3 regions of the Janthinobacterium sp. GW822-FHT07A03 genome follow, and region 1 is predicted to be linked to each of the others. Evidence: predicted binding sites of a transcription regulator. Region 1 holds the regulator's gene; each other region holds the start of a gene.
What was found. Region 1 encodes FNR, which switches genes on or off when oxygen is low (the NO sensors DNR and NnrR bind a similar motif). Its sites were predicted from a motif close to TTGATNNNNATCAA; they were not measured.
Positions count from the first base shown of each region.

Region 2: AC1RJW_RS10625 (KamA family radical SAM protein) is a predicted target of FNR. The motif match lies at 2,315-2,328, and genes of this name have one in related genera.
Region 3: AC1RJW_RS19455 (universal stress protein) is a predicted target of FNR. The motif match lies at 1,751-1,764, and genes of this name have one in related genera.

Region 1 covers NZ_JBXAKW010000002.1:68,797-74,133, reverse strand. Annotated here, with positions in the region: gene AC1RJW_RS06340 (TOBE domain-containing protein) at 1-172, shown strand, start outside; gene AC1RJW_RS06335 (response regulator) at 207-3,281, opposite strand; gene fnr (fumarate/nitrate reduction transcriptional regulator Fnr) at 3,521-4,279, shown strand; gene AC1RJW_RS06325 (FixH family protein) at 4,283-4,807, opposite strand; gene ccoG (cytochrome c oxidase accessory protein CcoG) at 4,862-5,337, opposite strand, start outside.
Region 2 covers NZ_JBXAKW010000003.1:232,904-238,240, forward strand. Annotated here, with positions in the region: gene AC1RJW_RS10620 (MFS transporter) at 1-808, opposite strand, end outside; gene AC1RJW_RS10625 (KamA family radical SAM protein) at 811-2,175, opposite strand; gene AC1RJW_RS10630 (cache domain-containing protein) at 2,458-2,916, shown strand; gene AC1RJW_RS10635 (methyl-accepting chemotaxis protein) at 2,985-4,682, shown strand; gene AC1RJW_RS10640 (DNA-3-methyladenine glycosylase) at 4,679-5,269, opposite strand.
Region 3 covers NZ_JBXAKW010000006.1:428,299-433,635, forward strand. Annotated here, with positions in the region: gene AC1RJW_RS19445 (hypothetical protein) at 392-967, opposite strand; gene AC1RJW_RS19450 (pyridoxamine 5'-phosphate oxidase family protein) at 1,250-1,720, shown strand; gene AC1RJW_RS19455 (universal stress protein) at 1,821-2,609, shown strand; gene AC1RJW_RS19460 (hypothetical protein) at 2,810-3,181, shown strand; gene AC1RJW_RS19465 (universal stress protein) at 3,851-4,687, shown strand; gene AC1RJW_RS19470 (SagB/ThcOx family dehydrogenase) at 4,725-5,337, opposite strand, start outside.

The DNA of each region.
Region 1 (5,337 bases):
GCGCGTGCAGACGGGCGCCGTCAACACGGAAGTGGTGCTGGATTTGCCCCGTGGCGGCACCATCGCCGCCATCATCACGAACCAGAGCAGCACCGACCTGGGCATCGAGATCGGCAGCAGCGTAACGGCGATTTTCAAGGCCTCCAGCGTGATTTTGGGCGTGCCGGCGTAAGCGGCGACGCTGACCCCAGTTTTATGTTGCAGGCTTAATCTTTCAGCCTGGACAACCAATCCGCTGCCGCCGCCAGCGCCTGTTCCAGCTCCTGCGCCGTCTGCGCCAGCAGCGCCGGCACCTCGTCCAGGCGGCCCGCGTCGATGGCTTCCTCGGTGGCGAAGGCGGCGCGGATCAGGCGTTTCGTGCCCAGGGTGCCGACGGAGCCGCGCACGCCGTGCAGGATGCGCGCCACGTCGCTGTGGCGGCCCGCCTGCAACGCCGTTTCGGCGTCGCGCACGGGCGTCATGCCCTTGTTCAGCGCGTCTTCCACCATGCGCCGCAGCACGCCGCGCCCTTTTGCATCGCGCCCCATCACGCGCATCAGCGGCGCCATGGAAAACACTTCCTCATCGGCAACGGGCGCCGGCCCGGCCGTCTGCACTGGCGGGCGCTTGGGCAGGTGGCGCAGGATGACTTCCATCATCTCTTCCACCACCACGGGCTTGGCGATGAAATCGCTGATGCCGGCCGTCATGCAGCGCTCGCGCTCGGACGCCAGCACGCCGGCCGTCATGGCGATCACGGGCAGGTTCAAGCGCAGTTCCGTGCGGATGATGTGGGTGGCGCTGAAGCCGTCCATGACGGGCATCTGCATGTCCATCAGCACGATGTCGTAGCGCAGCGCTTCCGTGCGCAGCCGTTCCACGGCTTGCAAGCCGTCGCCCACCACGTCCAGGGTGGCGCCCATGTGTTCGAGGATGCCGCGCGCCACGGCCTGGTTCAAATGGTTGTCTTCCACCAGCAGGAAATGCACGCCGGCCAGTTCCGTGCCCAGCGGCTGGTGCAGGATGCGCTGCTCGCCGCCGTCGTTCTTGGTAATCAGCGCCTGGTGCAGGGCGTCGAACAGGCTCGAGCCCGTAATCGGCTTCATCAGCACGACGTCGGCCTCGGCCGCGCTGGAAATTTCTTCCAAGTGGTTGCGGGCGAAGGCGTTGACCATCACCACGATGGGCTGGCGCTGGCCGCTGGCCGCCTGGCGGATGGCCTTGGCCGTGGCCAGGCCGTCCATCACGGGCATGTGCCAGTCGGCCAGCACCACGTCGTATGGCTGCTGCTGCGCCAGGCGTTCGCGGTACAGTTCGATGGCGGCAAAGCCGGAGTCCACTTCGTCGGCCAGCCAGCCCCACGCCTCGATCAGCTTGACGATCAGTTCGCGCGTGGTGCGGTTATCGTCGGCCACCAGCAGGCGCAGCTGGCCCAGGGTGGGCGTGCGCCGCGTTTCGGCCGGCTGCGCCAGCATCTCGAAGGGCACGCTGAACCAGAAGCGGCTGCCCTTGCCTTCGCTGCTGGCGACGGCGATGTCGCCGCCCATCATGTGGATCAGCTGCTTGCTGATGGCCAGGCCCAGGCCCGTGCCGCCGAAGCGCCGCGTGATGCTCTGGTCACCCTGCGAAAACGCGGCAAACAGCTGCTGTTGCTGCAGTTCCGTCATGCCGATGCCCGTATCGCGCACTTCGAAGCGCAGCCAGGCGCGCCCGTTCTCTTTCTCGGCCAGGCTGACGGCCACCACCACTTCGCCGCTCTCGGTAAACTTGATGGCGTTGCCGGCCAGGTTGACGAGAATCTGCTGCAGGCGCTGGGCGTCGCCCACGAGGCGGCGCGGCACGTCGGGCTCGACGGCAATCGCCAGTTCCAGCTCCTTTTCGCCCGCATTCATCGTCATCGTCGTGGCCAGCGTGTTCATGACCTCGTCGAGGTCGAATTCGACGGGCGACAATTCCATGCGGCGCGCCTCGATCTTCGAATAGTCGAGCACGTCGTTGAGGATGCCCAGCAGCGACTGGCCCGCCACGCGCACCATGGTCAGGTACTTGCGCTGTTCCGTATCGAGCTTGGTATTGCCCAGCAGATACACCATGCCCAGCACGGCATTGAGGGGCGTGCGGATTTCATGGCTCATGTTGGCCACGAAATCGCTCTTCGCGCGGTTGGCCGCCTCGGCCCGGTCGCGCTCCTGTTCCAGCTCCGCCGCGCGCGATTCGAGTTCCTGCTGCAGGCGGTCGCGCTCGCTCATCAGGCCGTTGAAGGCTTCCGTCAGCTCGCCGATCTCGTCGCGCTGCTGCACCGGCACGGGGGTGAAGCGGCTGCCGCTGGTGCGCAGCGCCTGCAGGGTGTCGCGCAGGCGCACCAGGGGCGAGAGCAGGCGCACGGTGACCCAGCCCAGAACGGCCGCGGCCAGCAGCGAGGCGAGGATGCTCCACAGCACCAGCCGGTACAGCACGCCGTCGAACGGTTCGAAGGCGTCGTCGAGGGGCAGCGAGGCGGCCAGCAGCCAGTTCACCGATTTCAGGCGCTTGAAGCTGTTGACGGCCGTGATGCCGCGGCTGTTGGTGCTGACCATGGTGCCTTCGCCATCGTCCTTCAGCAGCTGGGTGGTCGTCAGGTTGGCGTTCGGCAGGCGCGGCTGCAGCAAACGGCTGGTATCGGGGTGCAGCACATAGCGCGGCACGGCGCCGCGCGTGAGGATGAAGTAATAGCCGCTCTTGCCGATCTTTTCCGAGCGCAGGCGCCCCAGCAGGTTGTCCTTGTACAGGCGCAGCACGCCGATCACCACGCCGGCCACCTGGCCATCGGCGGCCAGCACGGGCGCCACCATCTGCACGATGGGCATGCCGCTCGATTTGCCCAGCATCGGCTCGGTGATCATGGGCTGGCGCGTGCGCAGCACGGTCTGGAAGTACTCGCGCTCGGCGACGTTGATGCCGGCGCGCCCCGTGACCAGCGGCATGTCGGCCACGACGGCGCCGTGCGCGTCGAGCACCAGCACGTCGTCGAACAGCACCAGCATCGAGCGGCGCGAATAGTATTCGCGCAATTGGGCGGGCTGGCCGATCAGTTCCGGCGGCTGCTGCCGGGCCGTCAGGGTGACGATCTGCAGCAGCATGCCCAGCTTGTCGTCGAGCTCGGCGGCGGTGCGGCTGATCAGCGACGACTGCTGGCTCAGCAGTACACGGGTGAAGTCGTCGCGCATGTGCTGCACCTGGATCATGGTGACCAGCGCGATCATGGCGATCGAGGTCAGGCTGGTGGCCAGCGCGACTTTTGCTTTGATGCCGAGAGGCTTCATGATTTCCTTTTCAGTACCGTGCGGCACAGGCGGCAGATAATGCTGTCAGGAATTTTCCTATCAATACATCAACTTGGCAAGCGGCGCCGCGCAAATTGCCCGCCCCGCATGGGCTTTTGACGATGTTGCCATATAATTAAAGGCTGGACGTCGTTTATTCGCCGAAATTGCGGTGAAATTGGCACACGGCAACCCTGTATGCAGTAAACTTGTTATTGCATTTTCTTAAAGGTACCGACATGACTGAAGCGCTACTCACTCCAACCTTGCCCACAGTGAACGTGGAAGCGTTGCGTGCGCGATGCTCGACCTGCAGCATGCATCAATTGTGCCTGCCGATGGGCCTCGATGTGGGCGACATGGACAGGCTGGACCAGATCATCGGCCGCCGCCGCAAGATCGTGCGCGGCGCCTCGTTGTTCCGCATCGGCGACTCGTTCCAGAACCTGTACGCGATCCGCCTGGGGCACTTCAAGACGTACCAGATCAATCCGGGCGGCGAAGAGCAGGTGACGGGCTTCCAGATGGCGGGTGAACTGCTGGGCATGGACGCCATCAGCGCCGACCGCCACCACTGTAATGCGGTGGCGCTGGAAGACAGCGAAGTGTGTGAAATCCCGTTTTCCAGCCTGGAACAATTGCTGGGTAATATGCCGACCCTGCTGCGCCATTTCCACCGTATGATGAGCCAGGAAATCACGCGCGAGCAAAGCGTGATGCTGTTGCTGGGCAATATGCAGGCGACGCAGCGCTTTGCCGCCTTCATCGTCAACCTGGCGTCGCGCTATGAAGCGCGCGGCTATTCGGGCAGCAATTTCCAGCTGCGCATGTCGCGCGAGGAAATCGGCAACTACCTGGGCCTGACCATCGAAAGCGTCAGCCGTTTATTGTCGAAATTCAAGAAGGAAGGCTGGCTGCGCGTCTCCAACCGCGAGATCGAGATCCTGCAGCCGGCAAAACTGAAGGCTATTACGGCCGGCACCGACGTCTGCAAGTAAAGCTTAGAGTTCTTCATCGGCGTGCAGCGCGATGCTGCGCTGCAGGGGCCAGGTCCAGATGCCGGACAGGCGCCACTCGCGTTTGTCGTTTTCCACCAGCACCTGCCAGCGGCTGCGCTCGAGCATCGGCAGCGCCACGGAAAAATTGCCGGCCGCATCGGGTTGCACCAGCAGCTTGATATCCTTTTCCGGCAGGGTCGCATGCGCCAGGTGCAACTGCAACGGCCCCTGGTACGCCTTGCCGAAGCTGTGCACGGAGCCGCTCAGGCGGGCTGCAGCCACGTCATACGACAGGGTGGTATCCATCGCCAGGTCGCTGGCGATCGTGTCGCGCTTCAAATCCTGGTTGATCGCCTTGCCCTGCTTGTAATAATCGCCCACCACCAGCGCATCGGGTTGCGTAAACGCAATATAGCCCATGAAACTGCCGACGACCACGGACAGGCCGGGACCGATCATCAGCAGCCATGGCCAGCGATGCTTGTACCACGGTGCAACGGGAGGTTGCAGTTTCAGACTGTCGGACATGGTATTTCTCCTGATTAATTGGCCAGTCCCCATGCGGGGACCGGCCTTCCTGCATTAGCGCGGCACGATGAAGACCGCGCTTTCACGCACGTGCAGCGACGGGTCGTCCAGCGAGTGCAATTCGATTGCAATCTTGTTCGACCCCTTCTCGCCGACCCCGTGCGGCACGCGCAGGCGGATCGGCCAGCCCAGCGTTTCCGTCGGCTGCAACGTCACTTCATTGCGCGTCAACAAGGTCAGGCCCGGCAGACCGGATACACTGATTTTGAAATGCTGGCTTTGCTCCGAGGTGTTCATGATCTGCAGGCGGTAGACGTTTTCGATCATGCCATCTTCCACTTCGCGTCCCATCGAACCGCGGTCGCGGATCACGTCCATTTTCAGCGGCGTGCGCAGGGCCAGCGAAGTACACACGGCGATGATGATCAGGGCCAGGATGGAAGTGTAGATCAGCACGCGCGGGCGCATGGCGCGCTGGCGGATCTGCTGCGAATTGAAGTTGTTTTCCATCGCATGGTCGGTACTGTAGC
Region 2 (5,337 bases), on a different contig from region 1:
CGAAGATGACGGCTGCCATGCCCAGGTACAGCAAATACGCCACGTTGTCATCGGACAAGCCGCCCACGTCGGCCAGCCAGCGCCCCACCCACAAGCCCTGCACGCCAAAGAACACCGTGTGCGGCAGCAGGATCAGCGCAATGGTGCGGCGAAAGCCGGGATCGAGGTACACGCTCCAGACGCTGACCTTGCTCACCTTGTGCATGCCTGCGGCAGGCGCGGGCATGGCCGACGACAGCAGGCGGATCAACAAGCCGATGGCCAGCGCCGCCAGCGCCAGCCCCAGGAACACGCCGCGCCAGTCCGTGTAGTGCAGGGCCAGCTTGACGGGCATGGTGGCCGTGGCCGCGCCCAGGCCGCCCACGGCGATCAGGTAGCCATGCACGGAGGGCAGGCGCGACGGCGCGATGGCGCACGAGATCGCTTTCACGGCGGCCATGAAACAGCCGCCCAGCCCGGCGCCCATGATGGCGCGCGCCCACATCAGTTCGGCAAAGCTGTGGCCCCGGCTGAACAGCCACACGCCCAGGGCCGCCAGCGCCAGCAGCCACAGTTGCACCGTGCGGGGGCCGTAACGGTCGAGCGCCATGCCGACTGGCAATTGCACCAGCGCAAAGGCGAGAAAAAAGGCGCTGGTCAGCAGGCCCAGCTGGGCCGGCGTCAGGGCGATGGCGCCCAGCAATTCGGCCGTCAGCACGGCATTCACGCCGCGCAGCAGGCACGACAGGTAATGCCCGAGCGCGAACGGCAGGAACACCAGGCAAAACACGGCCACGCCGGAACGGGCAGGCGCACCGACGGCATGCATGCTCAGGCAGCCTGCGCCAGGCGGATGATTTTGTGCGGCAGCTGCGGCACAGGTTCATCCGTCTCGAAGAAGAATTTATCGTGGCCGAACGCGGGCTTCAAATCGTCCATCCACGTCGCTTCCGCATCGAACTTCGCATAAAACGGCCGGCGCACCCAGTCCGGGTTGCGCGCCTGCAAAAATTGCAGGGCAAACAGTTTTTCGCCATTGATGGTGACGATGCCGTCGATGACGACCTTGCCGGGGAAGGCGCTCATGGACGGCCCCCGTACCGTGCGCGACAGGCCCGACACCATCTGGTAGGCGGCTTGGAAAATCTCGTGCGCCTTCGCCAGGGGCAACTCGAAATAGCCGCGCGGCCCCGTGTCCCGTTCGACAAACATGTAATACGGAATCGCCCCCAGGCGCGTGCCCGTCTGCCACAGCTCGGCCCAGCTTGCCGGGTCTTCGTTGATATGGCGAATCAGCGGCCCCTGCATGCGCAAGGTGGCGCCCGTGGAAACGATGCGTTTCACGGCTTGCTGCGCGATATCCTGGCGCAACTCGACGGCATGGCTGTAATGGCCCATCACGGCCAGGTTCTTGCCCGCCTTGACGATGCGCTCGAACAGGCGCATCAAGTCATCCGCATCGCGGTCCGAGACAAAGCGCTGCGGCCAATACGCCACCGCCTTGGTGCCGATGCGAATGTTCTGGATGTGTTCCAGGCCTGGCGCCAGCAGCGGCTCCAGGTAGGAGGCCAGTTGCCGCGTGTTCATGATCATCGGATCGCCGCCCGTGATCAGCACGTCCGTCACTTCCGGATGCAGTTTCAGGTAGGCGGCCAGCTCGTTCGATTCGCGCGCATCGAACTTCATGTCGTCCATGCCGACGAACTGGGGCCAGCGGAAACAGAAAGTGCAATACGCGTGGCACGTCTGGCCGGCGCTGGGGAAAAACAGCACCGTCTGCGCATATTTATGCTGCAGGCCGCGCACGGGCGCATCGTTGACCCGCGGCACGTTATGCGTCATCTGCCCGGCCGGATGGGGATTCATTCCCAGGCGCAAGCCATGCACATAGGCATCGATGGCGGCCTTGTCCTGCTTGACCAGCACCAAGTCGCGCAGATGCGCGTACTGCTCGGGCGGCAGCATATCGCGGTGGGGAAACACGAGGCGGTAGATGGGGTCGTCAGGGATGTTGTTCCAGTCGATCAGCTGATCGAGCACATATTCATTGGTGCGAAACGGCAAGACGTGCGAGACCACTTGCACGGCTTCGCGCTGCTCTTCCGGCAGCCATTCCCACTGCCGCGCCTGTTGAATGGTTTGCCGCGTATACGGCTTGAACTTGGGTGAAAACGGCTCGGTAATGAGTGCGGACACGATCGGCTCCTTGCCTGTAAATAGCGATAACTTTCATGAAATCAGCCCATGTCGGCCAATTCCAGCCTCTTCCCCCACATGCCATGTCCATCTCGGCATGCTGTGAAAGTCATCATAGTTCTTGCTACCAGGAACCAAATTGCTACATATCAACAAGCCTCCCGATACGTTGCACGCTGCCTACAAGCAACACCTTAGTTTGTTCCATCGCAATTTGATGGCGCCGCCAGCGACGTAAATTACGACTTGGCAACACATCCCTCGATATCACAAGGAGCTTTCATGAAACGCTTATTCACGGGTAGCCTGCTGTGCCTGGCATTTGCCGGCGGCAGCGTCAGTGCCGCGGTCGAACCAACGGAAAAAGACGCCATCGCCATGGCCGAACGGGGTGCCGCCTTCATGAAGGCGCATGGCAAGGAAGAAATGATGAAGAAAATCACGGCGAAAGACCCGGACTTCGTGCAGGGCTCGCTGTATGTGGACATGCGCGACATCAAGACGGGCATCGTGCTGGCCCACCCCATCAATCCTTCCATCGTGGGCAAGGATTTGACGGATGTACCGGATGCGAATGGCAAGAAATATCGGCGTGAAATCATTGAGCTGGCGCAAAAACAGGGCAAGGGCTGGGTCGATTACCAGTACAAGAATCCCACCAGCGGCAAGATCGAACCGAAGACCACGTACATCCTGCGCGTCAACGATGTGGTGCTGGAAGCGGGTATCTACAAAAAATAAGGCAGGGGCGGCGCGCAGGAACGCCGCGCGCCGCCTGCGGTTTGAACAGCCATAGCCAGGAGTCAAGCATGCTCAATCAATTACGCATCGGACCAAAATTATTGCTGGCGCCCACCCTGGTCTTGCTGCTGCTGATACTCAGCTCGACCGGTGCCTGGTATGGCATGGTGCGGCAAAATGCCTCGCTGGAAAACATGGTGCTGGTGCGCATCGCGCATTTGAAGGCGGCCGCCGATGTCGTCGGCGAGGCCAAGCATGTGCATGGCAATATGTACCAGTTGCTGTCGTGGACGAATGGCAGCTTCGCCAAGGCCCGCCTCGATGCGCTGGAGCAACAGATCAAGGCGCGCCACGCGGCCATCGGCACCCAGCTGGCCACGCTGCGCTCCACGGCCACGGGTGCCGAGCGCACCCTGGTCGATGCGGCCATCACGGCCCTGGCCGGTTATCGCAAGGCCGTGCTGGAAACCATGGAAATGGCGCAGATGGACCAGTCGATCGCCACCAATTCCATGCTCAAGGCGGAAACGCAATTCGTCCAGTTCAATACGCAGCTGGCGCAACTGTCTGCCCTGGAAACAAAGCTCAGCAGCCAGGCCCATACGACGGCCAGCGCCGAGTTCCGCAGCCTGGGCTGGAGCCTGCTGCTGACCGTCCTGCTGTCGATCCTCGCCTCCATCGTGGTGACCATGCTGGTACGCCGCGCCATGCTGGTGGAAATCCGCGGCATTGCCGACGCCGTGCAAGACTTGGCGGCGGGCAAGCTGATGGCCGGCGCACCCAAGCAGGGCAATGACGAAATCGCCGCCACGTCGCGCGTGCTGGACCAGACCATCGCCCACCTGAACCAGACCTTGCGCACCATCATGGGCGCCGTGCAATCGATCGACACGGCCTCGCGTGAAATTGCCACCGGCAATCTGGATTTGTCGGCGCGCACGGAAATGCAAGCCAGTTCGCTGGAAGAAACGTCGAGCGCCATGGAAACCTTGACGGAAGCCGTCAACAACAATGCCGACAACGCCCAGCTGGCCTGCGACCTGGCGGGGCAAGCCTCCACCCTGGCCATGCAAGGGGGGGAGTCGATGCAGCAAGCGGTGGCGACGATGGCGACGATACGCGCCAATTCGCGCCAGATCGTGGATATTATCGGCGTGATCGACGGCATTTCCTTCCAGACCAATATCCTCGCGCTGAATGCGGCGGTGGAAGCGGCGCGCGCGGGCGAGCAAGGCCGCGGCTTTGCCGTGGTGGCGTCGGAAGTGCGTACCCTGGCGCAGCGCTCGGCGCAGGCGGCCAAGGAAATCAAGACCCTGATCGCCACCTCCGTCACCACCATCGATGGCGGCAGCGTGGCCGTGCAGCAAGCGGGCGACAGCATGGGCGCCATCGTGGCGTCGGTGCAGCAAGTCAACGAGATCATCCAGCGCGTGAAAGAGGCCAGCGCGGAGCAGGCCTCGGGCATCACGGAAGTCAACCATGCCGTGGCGCAAATGGATGGCGTCACCCAGCAAAACGCGGCCCTGGTGGAGCAGGCGGCGGCAGCGGCGGCCAGTTTGCAGGACCAGGCCGTCAAACTGTCGGCGGCGGTCAACGTCTTTACCCTGGATCAAGCGGCGCCGGCAACGCCCGCCAGCGCGGACGACGACGCCTTTCAAGACCCCGCCAGGATGCCCGCCCAGGAACGGCGCGCACTGCACAGCCCGCTACGCGGCATGCCCGGCATGCGTGGCGCGAAGGATGCGCCCCGGCGCCGGCGCGGCTAGCGAGGTAACTCAATGACAGGCGTGTGCATCGGTTTGCTCAGATAGCGCGAACCGGCCAGCACAAAGCGCCATGGCGTCTCCATCGCCCTGGAAATGCCGATGCGCGGCCCCGCCTGTACGGCAACCTCTTCCTCGCGCGCCAGCAGCATGAAGGGCGGCGCATCGAGCGCCAGGCGGTTCTGCCTATGCGTGACACCGAGCGCCTGGCACACCTTGCCCGGCCCCGAACACAGCAGCCGCGCATCCTCGACACCGCGCCGCTCGCGCATAGCATCGATGCCCGCCAGCGGTTCGATGGCACGGATCAGCACGCCTGCGCCATGCCCCGCTTCGCGGCAGACAAAGTTCAGGCACCAGTGAATGCCGTACGAGCGGTAGACATAGGCGTGCGCGGGCGGGCCGAACATGGCCGCATTGCGCGGCGTCAAGCCGCCATACGTGTGCGAAGCGGGGTCCAGCCGGTCATACGCCTCCGTTTCCACGATGCGCCCGCCCACGCCGTCGACCAGCACGGTCACGCCGATCAGCTGGCGCGCCACGCTGCTGGAATCGTCCGCAAAATCGATACCCGCGAGGATTTTTTTCATCCGGCAATTGTAATGCCACGCGCTCCGCCGCACGCCTTGTCTCGCCTTAAAAACAAATAAAACTTGAT
Region 3 (5,337 bases), on a different contig from region 1:
TGAAGATAAAAAAGTGAAACAACAGAGGTATTTTAACAATTTTTCAGCATTTCCATTTCAGACATCGACCGCTCATGTTTCTCACCAGAATTAGTGCGGCTCAGAAAGTCTCACAGACTTGAACATCGGTGACAATTCAACAGAGCTTGATCTCAATAATTCCCACTCGATGGTCAATGAGGTAGTCAAGTTACTGATTTTTCTTGGATTTTTTGAGCTATTGCTGTTCGATACCATCGAAAATACCATCATTAACAACTTGGTCTTCACCACTTTCATACCATGCTCATGGTCAGGACATGCGAAGAGGAGTATTGACCACATCAGACCGGCAGTATGAACGCCGGCTCACAAATGACAACCGTTTTTTCCAGGTCATCACGTCCCTCGTTTAGCGAGGTCGGCAAGCAGGATCCAGTTCCCCGGGATAGGCAGCCACATCGCCATAATCAATGCCCTGCCCGGAACGGGCATGCATGAGTGCGATACTCGCCGGATGGTTGATCGTATACCAGTACTGCTCGGTACGAACCACTACTTCACGCACATACGCGAGTAAGCCAGTGGCGTAGGCGTAGTACTGGCAATTGAGCATCTCCAGCACATTCAAATACGCCTGATCGTTGCGGTGATACACAAAAAAGTCATAACGTCGCACGCGGGGGATACGACACAGGGGGGCACAGGCAAGCTGGTAGAGACTGACCGCCAGATCCAGCAAAAACAACGGAATGACTGGCATATAGACGATCGAAAGCAACACGATACGGCGCCATTGCACTTGCCTCAGGTAGGGGATCAGCCCAGTCCTCTGGCGCTGCCACTGGTCGTATCCCGTACGTGCCAGCAAAAGACGGCACGGCGTCAATCCGCCGTTGACTGACTTGCGCTGGAACCTCACCTCCTGCTCAAGTTCCTGTTCCAGCTGTCTGATCCTGGCCTGCAGTTCATGGATACGTTTGTTCATGACACGCCTCAAACAAGAAAGAGCAGCATTTGCCAGCCACGACCCGTTCACTTTAACGGTCAAGCAAAGGATCGTCTGTGGATGAATTTGATAAGCATCAACATAACCAGTACAAAGTCCACTCGAGCGTGCCCCATCTTGCCGAAGTTAACTCTGCCGTCCCTCCAGAAATAGTTTTTAATTGGGTAATCACGGCCCGGCAAGTTGCAAAGCATGCTGCACTTTCCTAATATGAAAGGTCTGGCGCCTGGCGCCGCATATGCATTGCTTCCGGGAGCAGCCATGACGCCACTGGACCCACCCCACCACCAGCGCATTCTGGATCTGCTGGACGCCGCGCACGATCTGACATTGGCCACCCTGCGCCCGGATGGCTATCCACAAGCGACAGTGATTAATTATGTGCATGACGATCTGATCCTGTATTCGTGCATTGGTCTGGGCAGTCAAAAGGCGCACAATATCCGCCAACATGACAAGGTCTCTCTGACCATTACCCCACCCTATCAGGACTGGGATCATATCCGGGGCCTGTCGATGGCAGGCAATGCCATCCTTGTCCATGAGGCCGACGAAACGGCACATGTAGCCGACCTGTTGCTGTTTCATTTCCCACAACTGCGACAGCTCATCAATGCAAACGCTGCGCCACCGTGGCCCGGCTTGGTATTTGTGCGCATCACTCCCAGCGTGATCTCCATACTGAACTATGAACTGGGTTTCGGCCACACCGATTTGTTTGAAGTCACTTGACCCACGATGTCATTAATTGTGGGGAACTACATGATGTAAATCATGATTTTTTCGCGCGGAATTTGTTAGGCTGCCTTCATCCATCCAACAGGTGCCCGCCATGAACTATAAAACGATCGTTGTCCATGTTGATGCAACGCCTCAGGCTCACGAACGTACCGTGTTGGCAGGCATAATTGCCCGCAGTCAGCAGGCCCACCTGATCGGTACTGCAACGGCGCCACTGTCGAACCTGTATGAGGCCAGCCGCCGCATAATAGGAGCACTCGAGCGCTTTGACACCCATTCCCGATCTCTCGATGTATCCTGCGAGCGGCGCTTGAGCGACCATGATATCCAAACGAACCTGATACTGCAGGCACGGCAGGCAGACTTGCTCGTGCTGAGCCAAAGCAGCACAGACCACGACGACAGCGGCCTGCCCCCGGATTTGCCTGAACATGTGGCCCTTCATTCCGGCAGGCCGGTCCTGATTGTGCCATGCACGGGCACCTACCTGCATCTGGATCAGCACGCGCTGGTCGCCTGGGATGGCAGCCGGGCGGCCACCCGCGCCGTCGCCGATGCGCTGCCGCTGCTACGCCACAGCCAGCGCGTCACTTTAGTCATGGTCAATCCATCTCCACAGTCCAGCATCCATGCGGGAAAACCTGGTGCCGATATTGCGATATTTCTTGCGCGCCATGACATTCAGGTTCAGGTCATGGCACACACGGCCGCAATCGGTACGTCAGTGGGTGAAGCCCTGCTATCACTGACGGAAAAGCTGCATGCCGACCTTCTGGTGATGGGCGCTTATGGCCATCCTCGCTGGAATGAAATAGTGCTTGGCGGCGCCACGCGCACGCTGCTGCGGTCGATGACACTGCCGGTGCTGATGTCTCACTAGGGCTGCTGGTAACGGACACGGATTGCGTTATCCAACAATGCGACATGAGCGGGCCTCCTCAATAGAAATTACCCAGCCGTTTGATAAATGTCATTTGTACTTTTTCTATTTTCAACTTGCCCCCCTAAACTAAATCAGTTGACACCTCACTACTTTGATACCGTTTTTTCATGTCACGACAGACCAATCTGGAGAAAACTATGCCTGATGTAAACACCAACACGCCGGAACAACTCCACCAGGACACGAAGCATTCCCTGATGAATCGCTACAACGCGATAGCGCAGCACACGCTCGACTGTAGTACCGAGATATCTCGTCTGAATATCCGCTACGCTCAGGAATTGTCGGAGGCCAACATAGACACCATGCTGCTGTGCATGCAAAACTGTAGTCTGGCTCGCCGTTACGAATTGGGATTTGGCTATCTGAAACCACATGTTTCGGCCAACAATGTTTACCGGTCAAACTTGTTCAAGATCATGCTTGACATGCAAAACTCCATACTGGAAGGTGCCAATGCAACGGTATCCGACTACTCTGACGAGTTGCAAAAAATTGCCGTATCCTAGACATGCAACCAATCCAACACGCGTGATCTTCCCCGCTGGTCCTGCAGCGCGGCTCCCGGCGGTTATCGAGAATATGAACGCCTGCTCGCAGTTGCCCCACGATACTGTCCGTCCAGTCGACATTGGACAACGTGTACACGGCGCAGTTTCCCTTGGCGCCGAGGCGGTATACACGGACCTGACAGTAGATGAAGCGCTACGGCATGCACTGATCTGCGAAGAATTGCTGGAGCGTGAACCAATCGAAGTTGTATGGGCATACTGTGTGGCGCAGCACGTCCTACCGCCATGTAACATCACAATACGGGAATTCACCAGGCGCAAGCAACAGCAAGCGGAAAGCGCCGAAAAACTGTGCGACTACGGTTGGTGGATAAAGCGCCTGAAACTACGCAATGCGAGGATGGCCCTTCAGCAGCGCTAACGCCCCGCCACGACGCGCACTGCCTGTCTGGGGGCACGACACTGGCAGTGCGCCAGCTTGTCATGATCGTCCCAACGGCATGCCCACGCATACGATCTGTGTAGAACTGACGGACGTGGCCATTCTTCCGGAAAGGCATTAAATGTCAATATTACATGATCAGGATCAATTGATACCCTGACAACGCAACATAAATCAAGTAACTTGGTCCTACCGTTCGAATGCAATCTTCCCGGGAGTCGGCCATGTACAAAACCATTCTCATGTATGCCGACCAGTTTTCCGGCTTTGAACGACGCCTGGAAGTCGCGGCCGCACTGGCGCAGGAGTATGGGGCCCACCTGATCGGCACGGCAGCCAGCGGTGGCGCGCAACTCGACTATATTGTGTATGGTGTGGCCGCACTCACTCCCCTGTTGCAATTCGACTATGAACCGATGCGCAAAGCAGCCCAGGAACAACTTCGGCAATTCGATGGTCATTGTCGCCGCTTGGGCGTGGCGTCGTACGAAACGCGTTTTCAAGACAGTCATGCTGCCGACGCATTGATACTGCAGTCGCTCTATTGCGACCTGATTGTGACTGGCCAAAGCGATCTGAGCGATCCAGGCCTCGTCTGGTCCACACGGCTGCCCGGGTATCTCGCAATGCACAGCCCCCGGCCCCTGCTGGTTATCCCGGATGGCGATGGGCCGGTAGCAGTTCCCGGGCGCTCCATCGTCATTGGCTGGAATGCAAGTCCTGAAGCGAGCCGCGCTGTGGCTGGGGCCATGCCCCTGTTACTGCGCGCTCAACGGGTGCAGATTATGGTACTCAATCCACATGTGGGGAAGCAGCACGGCGACGAGCCTGGAGCGGACCTGGCGCGCTATCTGCTTCGCCACGGGATCCCGGTTGAAGTGAACTGCCACGACAATGTCACGGAGTCTGCCACCACTCTGTGTAGTCGCGCGCTGAACAGTGGGGCTGACCTGATTGTCGCGGGTGCGTATGGCCGTAGCCGCTTCCATGAATGGATACTGGGTGGCACCACGCATAGCTTGCTAAGCCAGAGCAGAGTACCGCTGCTGTTGTCGCACTAAGCACTTGCTCGGTAGCTGCGTGCATGCTTGCATTTTCTCACAGAGAGGCAGGCGGCGGCGACTGCGAAACCAGAGGATAGCCAACAGATTGCGCCAGCATCACATGCTGTCCCGCCGTCAATGCCATGGCTTCAGCAAGCTCTTCTTGATCAAACCATCCGCGCGCAACGGCAGCCAACCCTTCTGCGGCGCAAAACAGGTAAACATTCTGGCTGATATGGCCGACATCAAGTGCGGCAAAGAGCAACTGCTTGGCCTGCTCCTCGGGAGGCATGCGCGACAAATTGGCGACATAAAGCAGATTGACCGGAGCCCTGGCCACGAAATCCTGCTTGCCGGTCAACGGCCGCATATCGACGGAACTTTGCTGCATCAGTGCCGGCGCCTGCGCATCATAGCGGTATAGACCGCTTGCCATCGCAATATAAATATCAATTTCCTGCGCATTACAGACAGAAGGTGCAGTTCTATGGCCTGAAGTCTCACGATTGCAGCCGTTTGCGGCCCATAGTAAACGCGAGAGCCTGTACCACGAGAGCTCGCGTTCGCTGAATTCGCGCTGCGAACCGCGCAGCTTTAGTATTTCAATCAGCGCCATACCCAGTACATTGATGTCGGCATCCAGTTCAAATGAGGCCGGTCCCATCAAT